DNA from 2 places in the Microbacterium cremeum genome. Region 2 is predicted to be linked to the other one. Evidence: predicted binding sites of a transcription regulator. Region 2 holds the regulator's gene; the other holds the start of a gene.

Region 1 (7,050 bases), 1.2 Mb from region 2:
GGTAGAACGGCATCAGCCACAGGCACGTGACGCCCAGCTGCGCCAGATAGTCGATGCGCGCCGCAAGCCCCTGCAGGTCGCCGACGCCGTCGCCGTCCGAGTCGAGGTACGTCTCGACGTCGAGGCAGTAGACGACAGCCGACTTCCACCACAGGTCACTGGTATCGGTGATCCTCATGGGGGCCGAGTCTGCCTTGACGCCCGTGCCGCGCGACAGCCCCTTCCGCCGCGGCGCGCGATCCGCTATCCGCGCGGGAGGGCCGCGGTCGCGGCTGGGCTCACGCGCCCGGAGGCTCCGGGCGACGCGTCAGCGGCGCCGGGAGGGGGCGTGCGGACCGTCTCACACGCCGCCGCCACCTCCGCCGCCTCCGCCACCGCCGGCGGACCCGCCGCCGGACGACCCGCCCGACGTGGACGACGAAGAAGCGGTCGACGACGACAGGTTCGAGATGCCCGCCGAGAAGGCGGCGGCGTTGAACCCGGAGCTGCCGGAGTACCACCCGGGAGAGTTGCCGTCGCCGTACAGGACGGCGAGCTCGCGCGCCCATTCCTTCTCTTGCCCGAACACCACGGCGTACGGCAGCAGCGCCTCGTAGAGCTTCAGCTTCACCCGCGGATCCGAGACGTCGACGGGCACGCGCTCGGCGCCCCGCGGCGACTGCAGCATCCGGATGCGGTCGGCCTCGGCCCACTCGATGAACTGCTTGAGCCCGGCGAGGTGGTCGCGCACCTCCGCGCCCGCCGCAGTGAGCGGCTTGTGCGAGACCAGCCCGACGACGACGAACACCGCCACCACCGCCGCGACGATCAGCGCGATCGGGACGAGCGGTGCGACGAACGCCGAGAGCGCGCCGAACCCGAGGAGGAAGACGAGCACGGCCGCCAGGATGGCCACCAGCACCGGCCCCACTCGCGCCGACGCCGGCACCGCGCGACGGAGACCTCGGGTGGCGAGCTCCTGGTTCGCGGCCTTGAGGATCTTCTGCGCGGCCGACGAGAACCTCGTGTCGCTGCGACCGAACTCGAACTCCTCGCCCGGCCGCCCGTGCGGGAAGAGGCCTTCGAGCAGCATCCTGCCGTCGCCGTCGGCGCGTGAGGGGTCCACGAGCACGGCCTTCAGCTTCACCCCGCCGAAGAGCTTGCGGTGCCCTTCTTCGATACGGATGCTTCCGACCACCGCCTGCTCGAGCACCTCGGCCGGGATGCCCTTCGCGGAGAGCCCGAGCAGCACGGCGCTCTCGAGCGCATCGACCTCGCGGGGCGGCGTGTACTCGGCGATGATGACCGGCCGGCCGGGCTCGTCGCGCAGGTGCCGCCGCCGCGCCACGCCGGCGGCGGTGACGGCGCCGCCGAGGCCCAGCAGCGCCACGGCGCCCTGCAGCCAGCCCCACGGCGACGCGAGGTACGACGAGTCGAACTCGGTGAACGTGTCGGCGTCGAAGCCGATCGCGATCGTCAGCGTCTGATACGGCTCGAGCGGTCCGGCGGATGCCTCGACCCCATCTCCGACATCGGTGATGGTGCACGTCTGCGAGGTCGATCCCTGGTATCCGGCGTAGCACGCCTGCTGCCCGGTTCGCGCGTCTGCCAGCTCGGCGGGGATCGTGACCCGCGCGGTGACGCGGCCGAACGACTGCCGCCAGTCGGTGCCGTTGACGTCCCAGTAGAACTCGTCCGCATCGGTGTCGGCGAAGAATCGCGTGACGTTCTCGAGGGTGTAGGTGAAGACGTAGGTCTGCCGTCCGTGGACGTAGCCGTCCCCGCGCGAGGTCATCATGTACGAGCCGTCGTCCGACTCGACCTCCGAGTTGCGAGGCACCCCGTTCTCGTCGGTGATCGAGACGAGCTCGGGGTTCAGCGGCGCGCCCTGGTACGAGTCCGGGATCGTGCGCCGCATGCCCCGGTTCTGGTCGAACTCGGGGAACACCGCCACGAACGTCTCGACGACGGTCAGGGTGCTGACCCCTTCCTCGGTGCGCCCGAGCTGGTACTCGGCGTCGAGGCTCTCGAACGTGAAGTCGTCGACATCGGCGTGCGCCGGCACTGCGCCGGTGGCGGTCGCGGTGATCAGCAGCCCGCCCAGCAGCGCTCCGAGAAGCATGGCCGTCAGCGACCGGATCGGCCCGCGCGACGGCGCGATGGCAGAAGTCCCCATGGTGGCCAGCCTAGGGGTGGTGGTTCGCCGTAATCTTGTCGCTATGACCGATCGCCGCCTCGCCATCGACGCCTGGGAGAGCCTGTTCCGCGCGCAGCACGAGATCTTCGGCGACGTCAACGACGACTTCGACGACGGCACGCTCAGTCAGGCCGAGTACGACGTCCTGCTCACCGTGACGCGCGGCGACGACATGACCGCGCGCCTGCGCGACGTGACGGCGAACATGCTGATCAGCCAGCCGAGCGTGTCGCGCCTGGTCGATCGCATGGTCGCGCGCGGCCTGATCACGAAGTGCGCGGATCCCGACGACGGACGCGGGTCGCTCGTGCGGGCGACGGATGCCGGAGCCTCCCTCTTCCGCCGGGTCGCCAGTGCCCACGGCAAGGCGATCGCCGAGCGGATGTCGCTGCTGAGCGACGACGAACTGACCCAGCTGCGGAACCTCACCTCGAAGCTCCGCAAGAACCAGCCCGGCTGCTGACCCGATCGGTCGCTGAGCGCCCTTCGACAAGCTCAGGAACCGCTCCGCGAGGCGAAACGCCCTCAACCGCCGTCGCACGTCAGCTTGCTGCGTTTCGTCTTCGGGCGCCGGAGCGCCCTCCGCTCAACGACCGACCACTGGGCCGCGGCATCCGTCACCAGCGGTTGTGCACCTCTTCGGCCCAGCCGAGGATGCCGGCGAAGGTCAGCGGCGAACCGTCGGCCACCGCGAAGCTGCCCGACCAGTGGCCGAAGCACTGGTCGGTGCGCGACGAGACGACGCCGAGGTTCATGCGCGAGGTCTTGTCGTAGAAGGGCGTGAAGGATGCCTCGAGCCCGCCGCCGGTGACCCGCCACGGCTGCCGCCACTCGGCGAGGTCGTACTCCCACGTCAGCTCGTCGTGGATCTTGTGCAGCCGACCGTCGACGTAGACGGCGTTCTCGGTGGATCCCGTGCCCGCGGTCCACCTGCCGCCGACCTGGATGCCGACGACGTGGTCGCCGGAGCGACCCGACCCGGCTCCCCAGTTCCACCGCACGTCGTAGGGCCAGCGGCCGCGGCCGTGGTCGAGCACCGCCCACGACTCCCCCGCCGGCACGTCGTACGTGACCCCTTCGATCGTCAGCGAGCCCCACGCCGGGCGTGCGACGTCCTTCACGGTGTACTGGAACCGGGTGCTGCTCCACGGCACCACCACGGCGAGCCGCTCGTGCGCGTCCGGGAGCTCGGCGACGACGTCGAATGCGACATCCGTCGTCCTCGCCCGCAGGCGCGTGCGGCGGGCAGCCCCGGGGCCGGCTTCCGGTCCCGAGCCGCCTTCCGGGTCTGAGTCGGCTTCCGCACCGGAAGCCGTTTCGACTCCCGCGCCTGCCGAGGAGTCGATGTCGATCTCGAGTCCCTTCGCACGTGCCCGGGCGCGGCCGCTCTCGACGGCCGCCGGCAGCTCGGCGCCGCGCGTCGGGATCAGGGTCGAGGTCTTGCCCCACGAGCGCTCGGTGGCGCGGTCGAGCACCCACACCTCGTGCACGGCGGCGTAGTCGATCGACGAGACGGTGAGCGCGAGGATGTGCGTCGGGGTGGTGACGTTCCAGTACTCCCACCGCTTGTTGCGCCCTCGTCCGCGCGCGATCCCCGACGTATCGATGATCGGCTGACGCGCCCACCCGACGGCATCGGGATTGAGGCGGCCGTTCGGCAGGGTCAGCGACGTCCGCTCCGAGAGCTCTCGGAGGGCGGCACCGGGCACGGAGGAATATGCGGTCATCGGCATCCTTGCTGACGGTCCGTAGTGGGGCGTGGTTCGATCCTAGAGCGCCGTAGGGTGGCGCCATGCATCCGCCCGCACTCGCTCGTCTGCAAGTCGTCGCCGGACCGATGTTCGCCGGCAAGTCCGAAGAGTTGCTCCGCCGCGTACGGCGGGCGCGCATCGCCGGGCTCTCGGTCGAGGTGGTCAGCCACACGCTCGACGACCGCCGAGGCCCGGGGCAGGTGAGCTCGCATTCCGGACTCCGCATCGAATCGCATTCGGTTCCCGACGTCGATGCGCTCGTCTCGCACGTGCGTGGCCGCGGTCTCGACGTCGTCGCGATCGACGAGGCGCAGTTCTTCGGAGCGGCCCTCGTCCCCGCCGTGAGCGCGTTCGTCGCCGGCGGACTCAACGTCATCGTCGCCGGACTGTGCGTCACCTTCGACGGGCGCCCGTTCGAGCCGCTGCCGTCGCTCATGGCTCTGGCCGAGGACGTCCTCAAGCTCACCGCGGTGTGCGCGGTGTGCGGCGCGGACGCCGCGTTCCATCAGCGCCTCGTCTCAGGAGAGTCCGGAGACCCGAGCATTCCGACGCAGGCGCAGGTGGGCGGCATCGAGTCGTACCAGGCGCGCTGCCGCCGGCACTTCACCGGCGACCGGCCGCCGGCGGCGTGAACGACGGATGCCTCGTCCCGGCGGGACGAGGCATCCGTCTCTGTCGATCCTTACTGCTCGATCGGCTGAGGAGTCTCGTTCGACTCGTGCGCCTTGATCGTCGGGTTGCTACTCTCGGCCATCACCTCGATCTTGCGCGGCTTGGCCTGCTCGCTCACCGGGATCGTGACGCTCAGCACGCCGTTGCTGTAGCTCGCCGAGATGCGCTCGGTGTCGATGCCCTGACCCAGGTTGAGCTGGCGCAGGAAGCTCGCAGCTTCGCGCTCGCGCGTGATCCACTTGACGCCGTCGCCCGTGCTGAGCGTGCGCTCGGCACGGATCGTCAGCAGCTGGCCGTCGACGTCGATGTCGACCGAGCCGGGGTCGATGCCCGGCAGATCGGCGGTCAGCACGTAGTGATCGCCGTCGCGGTAGAGGTCCATCGGCATGCGGCGCGGGCCGCGGCGCGTGTCGAAGAGACTCGACGCGAGGCGGTCGAGGTCACGGAACGGGTCGTACGTGGCCATGGGATATCTCCTCTCTGTCCTAGAGTTGAGCCCACTCGACTCAACTAACGACAGATTAGCACTCTGCCTGGCCGAGTGCTAAGAGCGTCCGTGTTCGCCCAGAACGAACGGATGCCCCGGCATCCGTCCGCGGCCGTTCTTCGTGGCCGGTCGCGGCGCGCGACCGCTGCTGCCCGCCGCAGCCGCAGCCGTTGCCGTCGCCGTAAGTGGCACAACACGCGGAATCACCCCACCCACCCCGCGTGTCGCGCCACCCGAAGCCCCCGCGCCGGCGCGCCGCCCCGCGCGAACAACCACACCGCCAGCTCAAGTGGCACAACACGCGGAATCACCCCACCCACCCCGCGTGTCGCGCCACCCGAAGCCCCCGGCGCCAGCGCGCCACCCCGCGCGAACAACCACACCGCCAGCTCAAGTGGCACAACACGCGGAATCACCCCACTTACCCCGCGTGTCGCGCCACGTGAATCTGGAATCGGCGGTGAGCAGCGTCTCCTCCACAGGTGGCGGTGTGCGGTGCGGCGCTCACAATCTCGGGCCGCCGCGCCCCAGGTGGCGTCCGCGCACGGCATCTTCGTCAGATGTCTGCCCGTCCGACTCCGTTGCCCGAGCGCCTCGGAAGCGCCTTCGCCGTCGCCGAGGCTCGCCGATGCGGCGTGTCATCCGGCCGATTGCAGGCGAGCGACCTCAGCGCACCGTTCCATGGCGTCCGTCAGGCTGAGGAAGTTCCCGAGCCCGGCCTGGATCTGTCCATCGACGAGGTCGCCCAGCGCAGCGAGCAGCGAAAGATCGAGGCGTACGCGACAGCGATGCGGCCGCACGTGTTCCTCGCAGGGCGAAGCGCCGCGGTGCATCTCGGCTTCTCGGTCGGCCCGGGCACACGCCTCGAGGTCGCCGTGTTCGCACCGGCGCGTGCACCGCGGGCACGAGGCATCCGTGGAATCAAAGTCGAGCCGCAACTCGCGAACGTGCGCGTGCACGCTGGGATACGCACAACGGACGCGGCCTCGACGTGGGCCATGCTCGCTGCGGAGCTCAGCGTGCGAGAGCTCGTCGCGCTCGGCGATCAGATCGTGCGCATCCCTCGCGACCAGCGTGGAAGGCCTCAGCCAGGCGAGCGCCTCGGCACGATCGAGGACCTCACGGCGATCGTCTCCGCCGGCAGGCGCCGCGGCATCGGTCGCCTCGTCGAGGCGCTTCCGCTCATTCAGGTGGGCAGTGCGTCGCCGCTCGAGACCGACTTCCGACTGGATGCCGCGGCCGACGGACTGCCGACGCCCGAGCTCGACGTCGAGATCCGCGACGGTCGCGGGGTCCTTCTGGGGATCACGGAGTTCGTGTTTCGCGAGTATCGGACTGTGGTCGAGATCGAGGGCGACCACCACCGCACCGATCGCGCGCAGTGGAATCGCGACATCGACAAGTACGCCGCGTACGTCGCCGAGGGTTGGGAGGTCGTCCGCCTCACGTCCGCGCACGTGCGCAGCGCCGATCGACGCGGGGTGGCGATCGTGCGGTCGGTCCTGCGTCGGCGCGGCTGGAACCCCACGCCGTCGTAGGCGCGTGGCGGGGCGCGGGCGTGTGTGCGTTCGCGTGGCACGACACGCGAACTCCGTCACGCCATTCCGCGTGTTGCGCCACCTGAACCGGGCAACCCCGACCCGAGCACGCGACGCGACCCCGCGCAACCGCGCGCATTCACGTGGCACGACACGCGGCATCCGCCACGCCATTCCGCGTGTTGCGCCACCTGAACCAGGCAACCCCGGACCCGACCACGCGACGCGACCCCGCGCAACCGCGCGCGTTCACGTGGCACGACACGCGGCATCGCTCACCCCATTCCGCGTGTTGCGCCACCTGAACCAGACAACCCCGGACCCGACCACGCGACGCGACCCCGCGCAACCGCGCGCGTTCACGTGGCACGACACGCGGCATCGCTCACCCCATTCCGCGTGTTGCGCCACCTGAACCAGACAACC
Region 2 (7,050 bases):
GTAGCCGCGGTGTGCGGAGGCCGGGCCCATCCGCCACCCGTACAATCGTCTGGACATGTCACCGCGCGCCCTGAAGCCCCTCGAGCCGTCCGCCACGCCGCCCGAGCTGATCCGCAACTTCTGCATCATCGCTCATATCGACCACGGCAAGTCGACGCTCGCCGACCGGATGCTGCAGATCACCGGCGTGGTCGCCGACCGCGACATGCGCGCGCAGTACCTCGATCGCATGGACATCGAGCGCGAGCGCGGCATCACGATCAAGTCACAGGCGGTGCGGATGCCGTGGGCGACGGCCGACGGGACGTTCACGCTCAACATGATCGACACGCCCGGTCACGTGGACTTCACGTACGAGGTGTCGCGCTCGCTCGCCGCATGCGAGGGCGCGATCCTGCTCGTCGACGCCGCGCAGGGGATCGAGGCGCAGACGCTCGCGAACCTGTACCTCGCCCTCGAGAACGATCTGCACATCATCCCGGTGCTCAACAAGATCGACCTGCCTGCCGCAGATCCCGAGAAGTTCGCAGCCGAGCTCGCGGGCCTCATCGGCGGCTCGCCCGACGACGTGCTGCGGGTGTCGGGAAAGACCGGGCAGGGCGTCGAATACCTGCTGGACCGCATCGTCGGCGAGATCCCGGCGCCCACGGGGAACGCGGATGCCCCGGCCCGCGCCATGATCTTCGACTCGGTGTACGACTCGTACCGCGGTGTCGTCACCTACGTGCGCATGGTGGACGGCAAGCTCGAGCCCCGCGAGCGGATCCAGATGATGTCGACGAAGGCGACCCACGAACTGCTCGAGATCGGCGTCTCGAGCCCGGAGCCGGTGCCCACCAAGGGCCTCGGCGTCGGCGAGGTCGGCTACCTCATCACCGGTGTGAAGGACGTGCGCCAGTCGAAGGTCGGCGACACCGTCACCAACGCGCGCAAGCCGGCGTCCGACGCGCTCGCCGGCTACACCGACCCGAAGCCGATGGTCTTCTCGGGCGTCTACCCGATCGACGGAAGCGACTACGGCGACCTGCGCGAGGCCCTCGACAAGCTGAAGCTCTCGGATGCCTCGCTGCAGTACGAGCCCGAGACCTCGGTCGCCCTGGGCTTCGGCTTCCGCTGCGGCTTCCTCGGCCTGCTGCACCTCGAGATCATCACCGAACGCCTCTCGCGCGAGTTCGACCTCGACCTCATCACCACGGCACCGTCGGTGATCTACGAGGTGACCACCGACACGGGCGAGCAGGTCACCGTCACGAATCCGAGCGAGTACCCCGACGGTCGCGTCGCCTCGGTGAGCGAACCCGTCGTCAAGGCGGCGATCCTGCTGCCGAAGGACTACGTCGGCACCGCCATGGAGCTGTGTCAGGGGCGGCGCGGCCAGCTGCTGGGCATGGAGTACTTCAGCGAGGAGCGCGTCGAGCTGCGTTACAACATGCCGCTCGGCGAGATCGTCTTCGACTTCTTCGACCAGCTCAAGAGCCGCACGCAGGGGTACGCGAGCCTCGACTACGAACCCGCAGGCAGCCAGGAGGCCGACCTGGTGAAGGTCGACATCCTGCTGCAGGGCGACAAGGTCGATGCGTTCAGCTCGATCGTGCACCGCGAGAAGGCCTATGCCTACGGCACGATGATGACCGAGCGCCTGCGAAAGCTCATCCCTCGTCAGCAGTTCGAGGTGCCGATCCAGGCGGCGATCGGGGCCCGGATCATCGCGCGCGAGAACATCCGCGCCATGCGCAAGGACGTGCTCGCCAAGTGCTACGGCGGCGACATCACGCGCAAGCGCAAGCTGCTCGAGAAGCAGAAGGAGGGCAAGAAGCGCATGAAGATGGTCGGTCGCGTGGAGGTGCCCCAGGAGGCGTTCATCGCCGCGCTGTCGGGCGACGTCGAGGGGAAGGCCTCGAAGTAGGCTGGGGAACATGCGTCGAGGGAGCTTCCGGGACGACACCGTCGACTACGCCGCCGTCGGGGCGACGCAGGCGCCGGACCTCATGCAGTATCCGCCGGAGCGCAGCGTCCCGGCGGAGGAGTCATGGCGCATCGGCAGCGGCGAGGACCGCTTCCGTGCGGCGAGCGAGGCGCTGCTGTCGTGGACGGCGCAGCGCGGAGCCGGCCTCACGGTCAAGGACGTGCGTCCGGCCGCCGGTCCCATGTACTCCGGCGTGAGCTTCGACGCGGAGGGCAACCCGATCGCACCGAGTCGCTCCGAGGCGGAGCAGCGATTCGACGCCGACGGCACGCCGTACGTCGGCGCCGGCACCACGATCCGCGTCGACGGGCGCGTGAAGGGCATGCGCGCCGATGCCGAGCTGCGGGTGATCTTCGCCGTCGAGGAGCCCCGTCGCGTGGGCTTCGCCCTCGGCACCGTGAGCGATTCCGTCGTCAGCGGCGAGGAGTCGTTCATGCTCGACTGGCTCGACAACGACGAGGTGTGGTTCACCGTGCGGGCTTTCGACGCTCCGCGCGCACTCCTGTACAAGATGCTGCCCGCGCTCACGCGCCGCCGGCGCCGCGAGCTGTTCACCCGCTATCTGCGCGCGATCTCGCCGCTCTACACGACGCCCGCGTGAGGCGCTGATGGGCTCCGCGCTTCCGCTGGGAGAGCCCGTGCCGGCGGACGGCTCGCTCCCTGCCGACGTACGGGTGGACGCAGGCACCGACTTCGGCGTGTACCTCCACGTCCCGTTCTGCCGCGTGCGGTGCGGCTACTGCGACTTCAACACGTACACGTCGTCGGAGCTTCGAGGGACGCGCCAGGACGAGTACGCCGACACGCTGCTGCGCGAGGTGCGGCTCGCCGAAGCCGTGCTTGCGCGGACCGGCGGCAACCGCCCGGCCACGACGGTGTTCTTCGGCGGCGGCACGCCGACCCTGCTGCCGGCCGGCGACCTGGCGCGCATGCTCGGGGGCATCCGCGAGGCGTTCGGAGTCGTCGACGGCGCCGAGGTCACCGTCGAGGCGAACCCCGACACGGTCACCGACGCGGTCGCGGCCGAGCTCGCGGCGGCGGGGGTGACCCGGCTGTCGATCGGCATGCAGTCCGCCGTGCCGCACGTGCTGGCGGCGCTGGACCGCACGCACGAGCCCGCGAATGTCGTGGCGGCCGTGCGCGCGGCGCGCGGCGCGGGGCTCGACGTCAGCGTCGACCTGATCTACGGTGCGCCGGGTGAGTCTCTCGAGGACTGGCGCGCCTCGCTCGAGGCCGCGATCGGGCTCCAGCCCGACCATGTCTCGGCGTATGCGCTCATCATCGAGGACGGCACGAAGCTGGCGCGTCAGATCCGTCGAGGCGAGGTCGAGGCGCCCGACGACGACCTGCAGGCCGACATGTACGAGCTGGCCGACGACCTCCTCGTCGGCGCCGGGTTCCAGTGGTACGAGGTGTCGAACTGGGCGCGCGAGGACTCCCACCGCTCCCGTCACAACCTCGCGTACTGGACCGGGGCCGACTGGTGGGGGTTCGGACCAGGGGCCCACAGTCACATCGCGGGGGTGCGCTTCTGGAACGTGAAGCACCCCGCCGCCTACGCGCAGCGGCTCGCGGCGGGGGAGTCCCCCGCCGCGGCGAGGGAGACGCCGGATGCTGCCGCCCGAGCGCTCGAGAACGTGCTGCTGCGCAGCCGTCTTCGCGACGGGCTGCCCGTCTCCGAGCTCCTGGGCGAAGGGCGGCACGCGGTCGCCGCGCTCATCGCGGACGGCCTTGTCGACGGTCCTGCCGCCGTCCGCGGAGGCCGGATCGTGCTGACCCGCCGGGGCCGGCTGCTCGCCGACGCGGTCGTGCGGGCACTCACCGAGTGACGCGCCTCCGGGCCGAAGCGAGGCCGATCCGGTAGAATTGGCACTCCAGTCATGCGAGTGCCAGATGCTCTGGCGCCGGGAATCAGCGTGAGGAGGCGGGATGGTCAGCGAGCGCGGGCTCCAGGTGCTGCGGGCGATCGTCCAGGACTACGTCGATACGCGCGAGCCGGTCGGCAGCAAGGCGATCGTCGAACGGCACGCGTTCGGCGTGTCGGCGGCGACGATCCGCAACGACATGGCCCTGCTCGAAGACGAAGACCTCATCGCCGCCCCCCACACCTCCTCGGGCCGCGTGCCCACCGACAAGGGCTACCGCGTCTTCGTCGACCACCTCGCGGAGCTGCGTCCCCTCACACCCGCGCAGCGCTCCGCGATCGCATCCTTCCTCGACGATTCCGGCGACCTCGACGACGTGCTGGCCCGCACCGTCCGCGCGCTGACGCAGCTCACCGGTCAGGTCGCGATCGTGCAGTACCCCTCGTTCGCGCGCGCGAACGTCACCCACGTCGAGCTGGTCCAGCTGGGCGGGGGGCGGATGCTGGTGATCGTCGTGACCGACACCGGCCGCGTGTCGCAGCGACTCACGCTCGTCGGCGACGAGTTCGACGAGCCGGACCTGGCGCGCATCCGCGCCGAACTCGGCACGCTGCTGGTCGGCAGGCCCGTCCGCGACGGGCTGCAGCGCATCGAGGACCGCTTGGCGGCCTCGGCTGCCCACGCCGCTGCACACGTCCGCGCGACCGACGAGATCGTCCGCACCGTCGCCGAGGAGCTCGAAGAGTTCCGTCAGGACCGGCTCGTGATGGCCGGGAGCGCGACGCTCGCGCGACGCGAGGCCGACTTCCGCGGCAGCATCTACCCGCTGCTCGAGGCGATCGAGGAGCAGGTCACGATCCTGCGGCTGATGGGCGAGATGGTCGCCGACGAGCACGGTCTCGCGGCGAGCATCGGACGTGAGAACGAGCCGTTCGGCCTGGCCGAGGCATCCGTCGTCGCAAGCGACTACGACGCCACCGGGTCCCGGGCGCGCGTCGGCGTCATGGGTCCGACGCGCATGGACTACCCGACCAATCTGGCGGCGGTGCGAGCCGTCGCGCGCTACCTCACGCGGATGCTCGAGCAGGACGAGAGCACGCGCTGACCCGCACGCGCACACACGATCCCGCGGCCGAACCGCGGCAGGAAGGCGAAAGTGGCTGACCACTACGAGGTTCTCGGCGTCTCACGCGACGCCACCCCCGACGAGATCAAGAAGGCGTACCGGCGCCTCGCGCGGGAGCTGCACCCCGACGTGAACCCGGGGGAGGATGCGTCCGAGCGCTTCAAGCTCGTCACGCATGCGTACGACGTGCTGAGCGATCCCGAGCAGCGCGCGCGCTACGACATGGGCGGCGGCGACTCGCCGTTCGGCGGCGCCGGGGGCTTCGGCGGGTTCAACGACATCTTCGAGACGTTCTTCGGAGCCGCCGGCTCGCGGGGCGGCCGGCCCCGCTCGCGGCGCGAACGCGGGCAGGACGCGCTCGTGCGGGTCACGCTCGAGCTCAGCGACGTCGTGTTCGGGGTGCACCGCGAGCTCGAGGTCGACACGGCCGTGCTGTGTGAGACGTGTCAGGGTTCGTGCTGCCAGCCGGGGACCACGCCCGTCACGTGCGACATCTGCCACGGCACGGGACAGGTGCAGCGGCAGGTGCGGAGCCTGCTGGGCAACGTCGTCACGAGCCAGCCCTGCAACGTGTGCCAGGGATTCGGCACGACCATCCCGTATCCGTGCGCCACGTGCCAGGGCCAGGGCCGCGTGCGTGCACGTCGCACCGTGTCGCTCGACATCCCCGCCGGCGTCGAGACCGGCCTGCGGCTGCAGCTTCCGGGCTCCGGAGAGGTCGGGCCGGCGGGTGGCCCGAACGGCGACCTCTACATCGAGGTGACGGTCACGCCCCACGAGGTCTTCAGCAGGGACGGCGACGACCTGCTCGCGACGCTCGAGGTGTCGATGCCGGACGCGATCCTCGGGACGACGACCACGATCGAATCCCTCGACGGCCCCGTCGAGCTCGAGGTGCGCCCGGGCGTGCAGGCCGGCGACGTGCTCACGATCAAGGGGCGAGGCATCACACCTCTGCGCGGCACTCAGCGCGGCGATCTGCGCGTCGGAGTCCACGTCGTCACGCCCACGCGCCTCGACCACAAGGAGCGGGCGCTGATCGAAGAGTTCGCCAAGCGCACCAAGGCGCCGCAGCCCAGGCTCGCGGAGTTCCACCAGGGGCTGTTCGCGAAGCTGCGCGACCGCTTCCGGAACGGCTGACGGATGCCGCTGCACTTCCTGCTCGACACGCCCGTGGCGGCCCGGCCCGGCGAGGCGGTGACGCTCACCGGCGCCGAGGCGCATCACGCGGCGACGGTGCGACGGGTGCGTGTCGGTGAGGAGGTCACGGTCGGCGACGGTCGCGGCGCCTGGCTCACCGCGACCGTCGAGGCGGTCGCCCCGCGCGAAGTGGTCGTGCGCATCCACGACCGGACGGATGTCGCAGCCCCCAGTCCTCGCATCGTGCTCGTCCAGGCGCTGGCCAAGGGCGATCGCGACGAGCTGGCGGTGCAGGCGGCGACCGAGCTCGGCGTCGACGAGATCGTGCCGTGGCAGGCCGCGCGCAGCGTCTCGCGGTGGGATGCGGCGAAGTCGGCGAAGGGGCGCGCACGGTGGGCGTCGATCGTGCGCGAAGCCGGCAAGCAGGCGCATCGCGCATGGCTGCCGGACGTCGCCGAGCTCGTCACGACGAAGGAGCTCGCGCGACGCGCCGCCGTCTCCCGTGTGCTCCTGCTGGAGCCCACGGCGGGCGAGAGGCTGAGCGACCTGCGGCCGGACCCGGATGACGACCGCGACGTCGTGCTCGTCGTCGGACCGGAGGGAGGCATCGCGCCCGAAGAGCTGTCGACGCTCGGCGCGGCGGGCGCACGTCCTGTCCGGCTCGGCGGCACCGTGCTTCGCACGTCGACGGCGGGACCTGCCGCCCTGGCGGTGGTGAGCGTCGCCCTCGACCGCTGGTGACAGCGCCCGCGCCACCGGTCTCGGCGCGAGAGCGCGTCGGTAGACTTTCCACATGAGCGAGCCCTCGATCTTCACCCGCATCCGCAGCGGCGAGATCCCGTCCGAGATCGTCGCCGAGACCGAGAACGCGTTCGCCATCCGCGACATCGCGCCGCAGGCGCCGCTGCACCTCCTGGTCATCCCGAAGACCCAGGACTTCCGCAACGTCGTCG

The links. Region 2 encodes HrcA, which represses chaperone genes, less so after heat shock. Its sites were predicted from a motif close to TTNGCACTCGNNNNNNNCGAGTGCNAA; they were not measured.
Region 1: the regulator HrcA is predicted to act here: its motif matches at 5,121-5,147, upstream of IM778_RS02805 (Hsp20/alpha crystallin family protein).

The regions. Positions count from the first base shown of each region.
Region 1 covers NZ_CP063812.1:652,853-659,902, reverse strand. The annotation lists gene IM778_RS02830 (alpha-amylase family protein) at 1-178, opposite strand, end outside; gene IM778_RS02825 (DUF2207 domain-containing protein) at 341-2,155, opposite strand; gene IM778_RS02820 (MarR family winged helix-turn-helix transcriptional regulator) at 2,199-2,639, shown strand; gene IM778_RS02815 (DUF2804 domain-containing protein) at 2,794-3,903, opposite strand; gene IM778_RS02810 (thymidine kinase) at 3,969-4,559, shown strand; gene IM778_RS02805 (Hsp20/alpha crystallin family protein) at 4,610-5,065, opposite strand; gene IM778_RS02800 (PDDEXK family nuclease) at 5,722-6,624, shown strand.
Region 2 covers NZ_CP063812.1:1,831,228-1,838,277, forward strand. The annotation lists gene lepA (translation elongation factor 4) at 56-1,906, shown strand; gene IM778_RS08260 (DUF1990 family protein) at 1,917-2,567, shown strand; gene hemW (radical SAM family heme chaperone HemW) at 2,575-3,795, shown strand; gene hrcA (heat-inducible transcriptional repressor HrcA) at 3,896-4,936, shown strand; gene dnaJ (molecular chaperone DnaJ) at 4,988-6,097, shown strand; gene IM778_RS08280 (16S rRNA (uracil(1498)-N(3))-methyltransferase) at 6,101-6,838, shown strand; gene IM778_RS08285 (HIT domain-containing protein) at 6,891-7,050, shown strand, end outside.